DNA from 3 places in the Arthrobacter sp. Soil_C_60 genome. Region 2 is predicted to be linked to each of the others. Evidence: riboswitches for the same ligand, from Rfam matches in the RefSeq annotation. Region 2 holds a riboswitch; each other region holds the start of a gene.
What was found. Region 2 has a riboswitch for S-adenosylmethionine ahead of AC3A4M_RS17765 (flavin reductase family protein). Riboswitches for the same ligand answer to the same signal wherever they lie in the genome.
Positions count from the first base shown of each region.

Region 1: it holds a riboswitch for S-adenosylmethionine, as region 2 does, so the genes downstream of both, AC3A4M_RS16940 (DUF1737 domain-containing protein) here and AC3A4M_RS17765 (flavin reductase family protein) in region 2, are expected to answer to the same signal.
Region 3: it holds a riboswitch for S-adenosylmethionine, as region 2 does, so the genes downstream of both, AC3A4M_RS07840 (LLM class flavin-dependent oxidoreductase) here and AC3A4M_RS17765 (flavin reductase family protein) in region 2, are expected to answer to the same signal.

Region 1 is NZ_JBDGKM010000009.1:37,977-42,305, reverse strand. Features, by position in the region: gene AC3A4M_RS16955 (energy-coupling factor transporter transmembrane component T family protein) at 1-51, shown strand, start outside; gene AC3A4M_RS16950 (O-succinylhomoserine sulfhydrylase) at 174-1,418, opposite strand; gene AC3A4M_RS16945 (rhodanese-like domain-containing protein) at 1,422-1,787, opposite strand; gene AC3A4M_RS16940 (DUF1737 domain-containing protein) at 1,784-2,005, opposite strand; SAM riboswitch class IV at 2,016-2,130, opposite strand; gene AC3A4M_RS16935 (aminodeoxychorismate lyase) at 2,263-3,135, opposite strand; gene cls (cardiolipin synthase) at 3,291-4,329, shown strand, end outside.
Region 2 is NZ_JBDGKM010000009.1:194,669-198,997, reverse strand. Features, by position in the region: gene AC3A4M_RS17770 (LysR family transcriptional regulator) at 1-926, shown strand, start outside; gene AC3A4M_RS17765 (flavin reductase family protein) at 1,013-1,519, opposite strand; SAM riboswitch class IV at 1,580-1,698, opposite strand; gene AC3A4M_RS17760 (hypothetical protein) at 1,764-2,012, opposite strand; gene AC3A4M_RS17755 (PIG-L deacetylase family protein) at 2,104-2,991, shown strand; gene AC3A4M_RS17750 (aldo/keto reductase) at 3,008-3,994, opposite strand; gene AC3A4M_RS17745 (dihydrofolate reductase family protein) at 4,217-4,329, shown strand, end outside.
Region 3 is NZ_JBDGKM010000003.1:220,547-224,875, forward strand. Features, by position in the region: gene AC3A4M_RS07830 (LLM class flavin-dependent oxidoreductase) at 1-427, shown strand, start outside; gene AC3A4M_RS07835 (acyl-CoA dehydrogenase family protein) at 424-1,653, shown strand; SAM riboswitch class I at 1,768-1,857, shown strand; gene AC3A4M_RS07840 (LLM class flavin-dependent oxidoreductase) at 1,947-3,353, shown strand; gene AC3A4M_RS07845 (DUF1206 domain-containing protein) at 3,432-4,271, opposite strand.

The DNA of each region.
Region 1 (4,329 bases), 160 kb from region 2:
GCTGTTACCGCCGCCGTCTCCGCCGGGACCTGGAACTTCATCTTCGGCTAACCCGGGCTCCTCCGCGATCCACTGGTCAGCTGCGGCCCTTTTCAGCTCTGGGAAGGGCCGCAGCTGTCTCCTCGATTGCGGCTGGGCGCAACAAGGTGCGGGCCTTCGTCGACTCCCTGGATCTACGGGCCAGCCAGTGCCCGGTCCAGGTCCTTGAGCAGGTCCTCGGTGGCTTCCAGCCCCACGGACAGCCGGACAAAACCGTCGCCGAGCCCGATCGCGGCCCGTCCGTCCGGTCCCATCGCGCGGTGCGTGGTGGTGGCCGGATGGGTGATCAGGGACTTGGCGTCACCGAGGTTGTTCGAGATATCCACGGTGGTCAGCGAGTTCAGCAGCCGGAACGCGGCTGCCTTGGCATCCGAACCGTTCGCAGCACCCGGCTCAAGTTCAAACGTGACCACGGTTCCGCCGCCGCTCATCTGGCGGCGCGCCAGTTCGTACTGCGGATGCGATTCGAGGAACGGGTAGACCACGCGCCGCACCGCCGGCTGTGTCTGCAGCCAGCGGGCGATCTCCAGGGCGGATGCGGTGGAATAGTTTACGCGCAGGGACATCGTCTCCAGCCCCTTGAGCAGCGTCCAGGCGTTGAACGGGCTCAGCGCGGGACCGGTGTGGCGCATCAGCTGCTTGACCGGGCCGTTAATGAAATCCGCGCGGCCCAGCACGGCGCCGCCAAGAACGCGGCCCTGCCCGTCCATGTGTTTGGTACCCGAATAAACAACGACGTCGGCACCGAGTTCCGTTGCCTGCTGCAGCAGCGGGGTGGCGAATACATTGTCCACCACCACCTGCGCCCCGGCGGCGTGCGCCAGGTCCACCACCGCACGGATGTCCACCAGCTCCTGCAGCGGGTTGGACGGCGACTCGAAGAAGACCGCAGCGGCAGGGGTGGCGAGGGCCTGCTCCCACTGGGCGAGGTCATGCCCGTCCACGAAGACCGTCTCCACGCCCCAGCGCGGCAGGATCTCGTTGAGAATGACGAAGCAGGAACCGAACAGGCTCCGCGCGGCCACCACCCGGTCGCCGGCGGCGAGCAGGGCGCCCAGGGCGGTGAAGACGGCGCTCATGCCGCTGGCCGTGGCGAAGCAGGCCTCGGCTCCCTCGAGCAGCCGGAGCCGTTCCTGGAAGGCGGCGACCGTGGGGTTGCCGTAGCGGGAATAGACGAAGCGATCCACCTCGCCGTTGAAAGAGGCTTCGGCTGCCTCGGCGGAATCGAAAACGTAGCCGGACGTCAGGAACAAGGCCTCTGAGGTTTCCTGGAAGCCCGTGCGGTCAAGACCGCCGCGGACTGCCCGCGTCTGCGGGTCCCAGCCGGCGAGCAGTTCCGCCAGGTCCGGCCCCGGGCCGGCAGACTGCGGGGGCGCCACCGGCTAGCCCCGCTTCCAAGGCAGATCGCTCTGCTGCCAGCCGCCGGCGGCCTCGAAGCCGCCCAGCACGTTGTACGCGGTATGCCCGGCGGCGGTGGCGCTGATAGCGGCATCGATGGAGCGCCGCCCCGAACGGCAGATCAGGAGCAGCTCCTTGCCGCGCAGCGATTGCAGTTCGTTGAGGAACCCGGCATTGCGGCTGCCGTCAATCCGGTTCCACTCGATGAAGCGCGCGGGAGCGCCGTCGTCGTTCGTCACGGGCACGCCCACCTGCTGCCATTCGGTCTCGGTGCGGACGTCCACGAGGACGGCACCGCCGCGCAGCTTCTCCACGGCTTCTTCCACGGTGAGGTCTCCGGCGTAGCTCATGCGCTCTGTCCCTTCAGCACCACGGCCTGGGCGGCGATGACGCGTTCGCCGTCGAAGGCAATCGAGGGGTTGCCGTAGAGTTCGTAGCCCTCCGCCAACGCCGCGCTGACCCGGGCGCAGAAGGACCTGTCGTCCGGCCCGGTCAGCAACCGGTAGGGCAGGGGGCTGCCCGCCGCATTGTCAACGGGGGACTGGACGGGTTGTTCCAACGGGGGCATGGGGTACTCCTGATCACGCTTGCAAATGAACCAAATGAACACTGCCGAGTAGTCACCTGAGGCACCCCGCCGTGAAGAGGGTTGCCGGCCAGCACAGTCAGGGCTTGACGCTGGACCTCGTTACTCTGCTCAAGAAAGTAGCACGGCGCCGTCCCCGGCACCCAAGCCGGGGCGCCGCCGTCGTCATCATTGGTAACCGTTACGTAGGTTTACGACGACGGAAGGCCGCAGCCCTCGCCGCCGCGGAAACGTTTGGCCTAGTCCCGGCTGCCCTTGGCCAGCAGCGCCGTCAGTTCCTCCGTCATCTCGTGCGACACCGGGATGGCCTGGCCGTCGATGGACTTGACCGGTGCCAGCAGCCGGATGCTGGAGACCAGCCACACCGCGTCGGCCGCCAGCAGATGGTGCGGTTCCAGCGGCCCATAGCCCAACTGCCAGCCGGCATCCGCGGCCGCGTTGAACAGGGCGCCCTGGGAGGTGCCGGGCAGGATGCCGTTTTCGAGCAGCGGCGTGGTGAGCTTCCGGACGCCGTCGCGCACGGTCGCCATCAGCACGGTAGAGGTGGGGCCCTCCAGCACCAGGCCGTCGGTGGAGGTGAAGATGACATCGTCCGCGCCGTTGGCCTTGGCGTAGCGCAGGGCGGCCATGTTCACGGCGTAGGAGAGGGTCTTGGCGCCCAGCAGCAGCCACGGTGCGCGCTCGGCGATGTTGCTGTCGTAGCCGCGGTCCAGCAGCAGCACGTCGAGGCCCTCCTGCCGCTGGTCCCTGCCGGTGGAGCCGGGAAGTGAGGCCTGCACCCACGCGGTGGGGCGGCCCGCGCCCTCCTCGCCGCGCGTGACCAGCAGTTTGAGCACCAGTTCTTCGACGGGAGCATGTTCGGCGACGGCGGTGGCGATGGCCCGCTCCCAGGCATCGGCCGGCGGGATGTCCAGGTCCATGATGCGGGCCGAGGACGCGAGCCGGTCCAGGTGCGCCTGCACCTTGCGGGGAATACCGTCCACCGCCAGGAGGGATTCGAAAATGCCGTCGCCGCGGGTGGCGCCCAGATCGGTCGCCATCAGCTGCGGCTTTGTGGCGTCGGCGATGCGCCCGTTCTCCAGGGCAGGGTCGAGAAACACCAAAACTGTCATGGGATCAGCATAGATTGCCGCGCGGGCACATTAGGCTGTACAAGGACAGCGCCGTGGACCGGCGGGAAAGGGAGGAGTTCGCTGCCGTGTTGTGGTCGCTTGCGGGTCTGGGCACGTTCCCGGACTGGGTTGTCGTGGTGGCTTCGATACTGGACATGGGAATCCGGATCGCTGCGCTGGGCATTGTGCCGGGCAACCGCCGCCCCACCACCGCCATGGCTTGGCTGCTGGCCATCTTCTTCATTCCGCTGGTCGGCCTGGCCCTGTTCTTCATGTTCGGCAGTTTCCGGCTTTCGGACCGCAGGATCGCCAAACAGACCGAGATCAACCGGAAAGTCTGGGCTGCTACGCAGGACATGGAAGAACCGCGCAGCGAACGCGAAGCACCCGCCTGGGTCCATTCGGCCGCCGAACTGAACCGCTCGCTCGGCTCTTTCCCGATGGTGGACAGCAACCACGTGGAGCTCTATCCGGACTACGAGGGGTCCATCGCCGCGATGTCCGCCGCCGTCCGCAAGGCGGAGGAATTCGTCAACATCCAGTTCTACATCATGGCCAAGGACGAGGTCACCGACGAGCTCTTCGTGGCCCTGCAGGAGGCCGCGGCCCGCGGTGTCCGGGTCCGACTGCTCTTCGACCATCTCGGCACCATGCGGATCAAGGGCTACCGGAAGTTCCGACGCTGGCTGCAGGGCAGCGGGATCGAGTGGCAACGCATGCTCCCGCTGCTGCCCGTGCGGGGCCAATGGCGCCGTATCGATCTGCGCAACCACCGCAAAATCCTCGTAGTGGACGGACGGGTGGCCTTCACCGGGTCGCAGAACCTGATCGAGCCTGGCTACCACCGCGCCTCCAGCGAGCGCACCGGCCGGCAGTGGGTGGAGCTGATGGCCCGCTATGAAGGTCCCATCGTCACCGCGCTCAACGTGGTGTTCGCTACCGACTGGTCCAGCGAAACGGACGACACCCTCGGCAGCGAGCTGTTCACGCCGGCACCGGTCCGCGAGCCGGGCCCCACGACGTGCCAGGTGGTTCCCAGCGGCCCGGGCTTCGCCACGGAGAACAACCTGCGCTTGTTCAACACCTTGATCTACGCGGCAGTGGAGCGGCTGTCCATCTGCAGCCCGTACTTCGTGCCGGATGATTCGCTGCTCTATGCGATTACGACGGCGGCGCAGCGCGGTGTCGACGTCG
Region 2 (4,329 bases):
TGTTTACGCTGATCCAGCTGGAGTCCTTTGTCGCGGTAGCTGAAGAGCTTCACTTTGGTGCAGCAGCCGAGCGGCTCAACATGACGCAGCCGCCGCTGAGCCGGCAGATCCAGCTCTTGGAAAAGGAACTGCATGCCCAGCTCTTCGACCGCACCAGCCGCAGAGTCGAGCTGACAGCTGCGGGACGGACGCTGCTGCCCAGCGCCCGCCAGCTCCTTGACCTGTCCATCAAAACCCAGCTGGACGTTCAGCGCGTGGCAACAGGAGACGCCGGCGCCGTGACTATCGGCTACACCGCCATCGCCGGCCAGAGCGCCCTGCCCAGGCTTCTGAGACGCTCCGCCAAGGAACAGCCAGGCGTCTCCCTGCTGCTGCGCGAACTGGTTTCCACGGACCAGATGGACGGGCTGGTCAAAGGCACGGTAGACATCGGGCTGCTGCGGCCCATCGTTGCCCGGCCGGGCATCAAATACCGGCCGGTGATGCAGGACCGTCTGGTGATTGCCTTGCCCGCGGAGAGCCCGCTGCTGGAGGAGGGGGAGTCCTTGCCGCTACAGGCCCTGAGCGGTGAGCCTCTGATGATGTACTCGACCAGCGAGGCCCGCTACTTCCACGACCTGGTGCTGCGGCTGTTTGCCAGCGCCGGCGCGGAGCCCCGGATCACCCAGTACGCCAGCCAGGTCCCGGCGCTGTTGGCCTTCGTGGAAGCGGGCTTGGGCGTGACACTGGTTCCGGCGTCGACGCGGGCGTTTTCGCCGCCGGGGGTGCGGTTCCGCGAGATCGAGGGCTCCCACGGTACCCAGGCGTTGAACCGCGTGGACCTTGAAGTGGCGTGGAACGAAAATAATACCAACCCGGCGGTTCTGAAGCTTCTGAGCCTGCTGGACGGAAACCTGGACGACCCGTCCGCCGACGACGCCGCATAGCCCACCTGGCAACGTTGCTGCTTGGCAGGGTCCGCAGCTGCTCCCTGAAACCGAGGCAGCCGCCGTCGTTATTTTGCCGGGGTTCCTCAGATGTAGGCGGGCTGTTCGAGCCGGCGGAACGCGGAGCCGTGGAAGACCAAAGGCTCGTGGGCGCCGTCGTGGGTGGACAGGCCATGGACGCGCAGCAGCACTACGTGGTGGTCGCCGGCGGGGACTTCCTGCTCCACTGAGCAGTCCAGCCACAGCGCGGCTTCCTCGAGGAAGAGGGCGCCTTCGTCGGTGGAGTGCAGGGGCAGGCCGGCGAAGCGGTCCCCGGTCTTCGCGGCGATCTGGCGGCAGACGCTGTCGTGCCCCGAGCCGAGGATGGACACGCCGATGCGGCCGGCCTGGCGGACTACCGGCCAGGTGCGGGAGGTGTTCTGCACTGCGAACATCACCAGCGGCGGATCCATGGAAACTCCGACGGTGAAGGAAGACGCCACGATTCCCTGCGGCTCGCCGTCGACCAGAGCGCACAGCGCGGCGACGCCGGAGGGGAAGCGGCCGAAGGCATTGCGGAGGGTGTCGGGCTGCAGGTCATCAGTCAGGGGCATCGCGGGCTGTCCTTTGCCATCAGGCGGATCCGCTGGCCCGGTTCAAGACGTGGGGCGGATACGCGGTACTTGCCGAACCGGTGTCCTTCGGTACGGCCGAATCATCACCTGGAGCACCCCGCTACGCACGAGAGGGTTGCCGGCCAACCAGCCAGGGCTTGATGTTGGCGCTCATGATTCAGCTATCACGCTAAGAGCTTGACGGGCCGCGGGTCAAGCCAAGGCAATAGGACGTAACGCGCGGTCAGGCCGTCGCGGGGTGCGCTGTGTAGTGCAGGACTGATCTTTTCTGCTGCTCCGTCAGTTCCTGGGCTACGCCGCAGGCGGCGCAGACCAGCACGTACTGCCGCGCCCGGACGATTGGGGAGACCTGGGATCCGGCTCTGCCCAGGTGCTTGTCCAGGCGGTGCTCGCCCACCGCATCGCAGCGGGCGCAGTGCAGGTCAAGGGCGGCCAGAGTTCGCATGGCCAGTCGGCGGGGCAGATTTTTCACGGCAGATCCTTGGGGCGGGAGAAGTGCGCGGATGAAGGGCAAGCTGTAGTTCGTGGCTGAGTCCCGCAGGGACAGGTATTGAGGTTCTTCCATGGTAGGGACGCGGCTCCCTGACGACAATGACCGTAATGGGAAAGAGATTCTCGCCGTTGGCCCGACATGGCGCCGCTACCAAGTGGCCGGCCGTGCCGTCGCGGCTACGCTGGGTGAAACAACAGTCATCGGGCCAGTGCAGGGCCTGTGGACGGGGGAGGCAGCTATGGAAACGTCGTCGGAAATGCCGGCCGATTGGCAGCGGGCGCTGGTGGTTATGGCGCACCCGGACGATCCGGAGTACGGAGCCGCTGCGGCCGTGGCCCAGTGGACCACGGCGGGCAAGAGCATCGGCTACGTGTTGGCGACGACGGGTGAAGCGGGCATTGCCGGGCTGGATCCCCAGGAAGCCGCGGTGATCCGGGCCGAGGAGCAGCGCCGGGCGTGCGGGCACGTCGGAGTCGAGGACCTGGAGTTCCTGGACTACGCGGACGGCCGGATCGAGAACACTCCCGGTCTGCGGCTGGATATCGCCCGCACGATCCGCCGGCACCGGCCGGACGGCATCATCACCCTGAACTTCGGCCAGACCTGGGGCCCGGGCAGCTGGAATTCGCCCGACCACCGCAATCTGGGAACAGCCGTCATGGACGCGGTGGCGGACGCAGCCAACGAGTGGATCTTCCCCGAGCTCGCCGCCGAAGGGCTGCCGCCGCACGCCGGGGTGCGCTGGGTGGGCGTGTGCTCCATGCACCCCACGCACTGGCTGGACGTCGACGAGGACAGTGTTGAACGGGCCGTCCGGTCCCTGGGCGAACACCGGCGCTATCTGGAAGCGCTGAGCCCGGAGCCCGTTGAGGCCCAGGCCCGGCGCCAGATCGAGCTGACCACCGGTGGTCCCGACGCCTCAGCCCGGCGGGTTGGGTTCGAGCTGTACCGGTTCTAACCCGAACCTGCGCAGTCTAGAACTCTTCGGTGTCGACGTCGGCCTGCAGGGCGGGGCTGTAGCGCGGGCCGTGGACGGTCTGCTCGTTAATCAGCGCGTCCGCCCGCTTGAGCACCTCTTCACTAACGACGACGGCGTCGGCCGCCAGATCCTCGTCAAGGTGGGCAATGCTGGTCGTCCCTGGCAGCGCGATGACGTGCTCGCCCTGATGCAGCAGCCACGCGATGGCCAGCTGGGCGGGAGAGCAGCCGGCTTCCCCGGCCAGGCCCGCGAACTGATCCAGGAGCTCAAGGTTCCGCGGGTAGTTCGCGGCGGAGAAGCGCGGCATCGCCCGGCGGATATCCGATTCGGGCAGTGCATCGACGTCGCGGATCCTGCCGGTCAGGAAGCCGCGGCCCAGCGGGCTGAACGCGACGAAGGCCGTGCCGAGCTCCGCGCAGGCGGCCAGCGTGCCGAGTTCGGGATTGCGGCTCCAGAGCGAGTACTCGGTCTGGAGCGCGGCAATCGGATGCACGGCATGGGCCCGCCGCAGCGTTGCCGCCGAAACCTCGGACAAGCCGATCCCGCCAATCTTGCCTTCCTGAACCAGTTCGGCCAGGGCCCCGACACTGTCTTCGATCGGAATGTCCTGGTCCCAGCGGTGCAGGTAGTAGAGGTCGATGTGGTCTGTGCGGAGCCGGCGCAACGCGTCCTCGCAGGTAGCTTTGAGCGTTTCCGGCCGGCCGTCGATCACACGTTTGCCGTCAACACTGGTCATGCCGCATTTGCTGGCCAGGAAGAACTCATCGCGCCGCGAACCGAGTACCTCGCCGACCAGCGTCTCGTTGGCCGTGGCCCCGTACAGTGCCGCCGTATCAAAGTGGACCACTCCGCTGTCCAGGGCATGCCGGAGCAATTCTGCGGCAACTTCCCGCGGCGGCGGAGTCCCGTAGGCGTGGCTGAGATTCATGCAGCCCAGACCGATGCTGCCAACTTCCTGGGTGCCGATGCGGCGAGATTGCACTGTTGAGTCCTGTCGATTGGGGCTGTCCCGTCCGGAACTGTCCTTACTTTCTTAGCACGCGCCGCCGGCAGTCCGCTCTTTCCCCGCCGGTGCGAAGGGCCGGGCGGGAAGAAGGCCTTGCATAAGACCCTGTCCAAATCGGACCGCGGACACTAACGTGATGGAGGGACGCTCAATTCGGCCAGCGGACGCCGGTGGCCTGGCTGCGCAGGAAGGACCATCATGGGCAGGCTCATCATCCAGCAGTTCACCACGATGGACGGCTACGCGGCCGAACCCGACGGCGGCCTGCGGTTTATGAATCAGATCCGCGGCTGGACGTCCATTATGGATGC
Region 3 (4,329 bases), on a different contig from region 2:
TTTCCAGACGGAAGGCACGCAGGGACACCTGGAGAGCCTGCGCAAATCGGTCCCCGGAGGCAACCCGACCTTGCGCGATATCGCCAACTTCCGCGGGCGGGCCCACCGGGTCAAGGGAACCCCGGAACAGATTGCCGACCGGCTGGAGCAGTGGCAGGACGCCGGCGTGGACGGCATCAACATCATCAACCAGATCCTGCCCGGTTCCTACACGGACTTCATCGACGGAGTGCTGCCGGAACTGCGCAGCAGGGGACTGGCACAGACAGAGTACGCGCCGGGAAGCTTCCGGGAAAAGCTGTTCGGCGGCGGCGAGGGCTACAACGGGCCGCAGCTCAACGACCGGCACCCCGCACGTCAGTACCGCGGCGCCTTCGACGAATTCTCAGCCGCAGCACAGAACAAGGTTTTGGAAGGAAGACGATGACGGAAACTATCGCGAACGAGCGCACCGAGACCGCGGAAGCAACCTACGAGCGGTTGGCCGGCCGCTTTCGGCCGGTCTTCGAGCGGATCGCCCAGGGGGCACTGGACCGGGAACTGAACAGGATCCTGCCGTTCGAACAAGTTGCGTGGCTGAACGCGGCAGGCTTCGGGAAACTGCGGGTGCCGCTGGAGCATGGCGGCGACGGTGTCTCCTTCGAGCACTTCTTCCGCCTCCTGATCGAACTTGCGGCGGCGGACTCCAGCGTCGCCCACCTGTACCGCTCGCACTTCGCCTTCGTCGAGACGGTTGGCCTGGAAGGCGAGGAGTTTGCCCGCCGCTGGTATCCGCGCATTGTGGCCGGCGAGATCTTTGGCAACGCGGCCACGGAGAAGGCCGGAAACGCGCTGGGCACCACGAACACCAAGCTGGTCAGGGACGGCGGGAGGTGGCTGCTCAACGGTGAAAAGTACTACACCACCGGCAGCATCTTCGCGGAGTGGATCGCGGTCATGGCCAGTACCGACGGTGTCGAGGGCCGCCAGTACGCCGTCGTCAATACCAAGCAGGCGGGCGTGGAGATCGTTGACGACTGGGACGGCTTCGGCCAGCAGCTGACCGGGACGGGGACAACCTACTTCCGCGATGCCGTGGTGGAGCCGGCCGACGTTATCGAACGCAAGCCGTCGAGCACGCACGAACCTGCATTCTTCCAGCTGGTGCTGCTCGCCGTACTGGCAGGGATTGGCAATGCGGCGCTCGCGGACGCGAAGATCCTGGTGCGGAACCGCAAGCGGACCTTTAACACCGGAACCGGCGAACTGTTCCGCAATGACCCGCTGATCCTCCAGCTCGTCGGCCAGCTGTCGGCCAAAGCATTCGCCGCCGAATCGGTGGTCCTGACCGCGGCACGGGAACTGGATGCCGCGGCAGACAAGTCCCTTTCGCTCGACGACGTTCAGCGTTACGTCCGCGGGGAAGCTGCTGTGGAGAAGGCGCAGATCGTTGTTCCGGAGCTGGTTCTTGAGGCCACCGGGCAGCTGTTTGACGTCACGGGAGCAAGCGCGACATCCAGGGGCAAAGCGCTGGACCGCCATTGGCGCAACGCTCGGACCGTAGCCACGCACAATCCCACCGTCTTCAAGGCGCGGACCATCGGCGACTATGAGGTCAACGGCACCACGCCCGAGGGACTCCACAGCATCGGTGATGCACCGGCCAAGTCCTGAACGGGGATGCCGACGGCAGTCGCGGACGGCGGGTGCGCGAAAAGCAGCCGGGGGATTACCCGGTATGACGTAAGGATTTCGCGCCCGCCGCCGGACTGCGGTGGAATGGAGCTGTAACCATCCAGAGCGGCTGAGAGACCTGGCTCGTTGACGCCGCAGCAACCCCCTCTTTGAGGAAGGTGCTACCGCCAGGACCGATGGAGATCCAAAATTCTTTCGGTAGCCGCCGCGGTATTCGTCAGCGACCGCAGCTACCGGTGTAGGGGCTCTTCACGGTCATGAAGGAGTCTGAAATGACATTGGTACCCGCCCCCAGGCAAATCCGCTTCAACGCCTTCGACATGAACTGCGTTGGACACCAGTCGCCCGGTCTGTGGCGCCATCCCCAGGACAAGTCCGCCGATTACAAGACCATCGGCTACTGGACGCACCTGGCGAAGGTGCTGGAAGAGGGCCTCTTCGACGGTCTCTTCATCGCCGATGTGCTGGGCACCTACGACGTGTTCGGCGGCTCAAACGAAGTCACGCTCCGCGCGGGTACACAGGTCCCGGTCAACGATCCGTTCATGCTGGTTTCGGCTATGGCCGCGGTGACCGAGAACCTTGGTTTCGGCCTCACTGCCGGCACCGCCTATGAGCATCCGTACCCCTTCGCCCGGCGACTGGCCACGCTGGACCACCTGACCAACGGCCGCGTCGGCTGGAATGTGGTCACGGGTTACCTGCCGTCTGCAGCGCGCAACATGGGCCAAACGGACCAGATGGAGCACGACGAGCGGTACGCCCACGCCGACGAGTACCTTGAGGTGGTTTACAAGCTGCTCGAAGGTTCCTGGGAAGAAGACGCCGTGGTCAAGGACCGGGAAGCCGGTGTCTTTGTGGATCCGGCCAAGGTGCACGAGATCGGCCACGAGGGTAAGTACTTCAAGGTCCCCGGCATCGCCATTACTGAGCCGAGCCCGCAGCGCACCCCGGTCATCTTCCAAGCCGGCGCATCCAAGCGCGGGACCGAGTTCGCGGCAACGAATGCCGAAGCCGTTTTCGTCACGTGCCCGACCAAGGAAATGCTGGCCGCTTCAGTCAAGAAGATCCGCGATGCGGTGGAGGCAGCCGGCCGCGGCCGCTACGACGTTCGCATCTACGCGATGCAGACCGTTGTGACCGGTCCGGACAGCGCCACCGCTCAGGCCAAGTTCGAGGACTACAAGTCCTACGCGGACGTCAACGGTGCACTGGCGCTGATCTCAGGTTGGATGGGTGTGGACCTGTCCAGCTACGGGCCGGACGACGTGATCGGCGAGAACGTGAAGTCCAACGCCATCCAGTCCTCCGTGGAGACGTTCCAGAAGGCCTCGGGCGACGACGGCAAGCCGTGGACCATTCGACAGTTGGCCGAATGGGTCGGCGTCGGCGGTTTTGGACCGATCACCGTTGGTTCCGGCGAGGAAGTTGCCAAGAAGCTCATCGAGTGGGTGGACGAGACCGATGTGGATGGCTTCAACCTGGCTTACGCCATCACACCGGGTACCTTTGAGGACATCGTCGAATTCGTTGTTCCGGAACTGCAAAAGCGTGGCGCCTACCCGACCAAGTACGCGGAAGGAACGCTGCGCAACAAGCTGTTCGGCAAGGGCGACCGGCTGCCGGAGCAGCACCGGGGTGCCGGCTATCGCCTCGGCGCAGCCGTCTCCGCTTCCTGACTTAGTCGGTGAGGCTTTCCTGACCCAGGCCCGGGGCGGCGTCAGGAATCCGGTACGCGTAGGCCCGGTGCGTGCCCGCTACATCTTGGCGTAGCGGGCACGCGCGCCCAAGTACAGTCCGTAGCAGATGAGGCCGAGGGCCACCACAATCAGCGCGGCGTCGCCGAAGGGCTGTTCTTTCAGCGCCTTCAGTGCGCCGTCGAGACCCTTGGCTTCCTCTGCATCCTGGTGGAACGCCGCGACCGAGAAAAGAATGCCAAGCACCAACAGCGCAGCCCCCTTGCCCACGTAGCCGAAAGAACCGGCCCAGCCGATGCCGATCCTCGTGCCGCCCGGGGGCAGGGGTTTCAGATCGTTTAGGAACTTCTGCGTAATGCCTCTGTAGATGTAGAAGGCTCCAGCGATGGCGATGCCGGCGCCGATCAGGAAAAGCACCAGCGCTCCGCCGGGAAACGCCATCAATTGGGCGCTGGCGTCCTGTGAGGATTGACTGCTGTCGCTCTTGCCGCCAAGGGCATAGATGCCGAACGTAAAACCGATGGCGGCGAAGACGATTGCCAGACCGGCTGCCTTGAACCGTTTGCCCCACTTCTTTTTGGTTTCCAACCCGCGGTAACCGAATGCGGCGTCGGCGAGTTGCCACAGTGCCAAGGCGGCGCAGGCGATGAGCCCGGCCCACAGCAGGAAGACGCCTCCCGGTGTGCTGGCCAGCTGGGAGATAGCACCGGTTTGGTCTGCTTCCCCCGATGCCCCAAGGCCCAGCCGCAAGGCAATATAGCCAATCAGCAGATGCATCAGCCCGTTGGCGGCCCAGCCAAAGCGCGCCACCACTTCCAAAGTCTTCGACTCCGAGGCTTCCTCGGCGCCGTCTTTCGCCCTTTTCGCCTGGTGCTTCGCCTTCTCCACTTCGCCGCTCACGCGCGCACCTCCGCCTGCCTCGTACAGCCAAAGGCAACGCGCCCCGACAAGGGCGCGC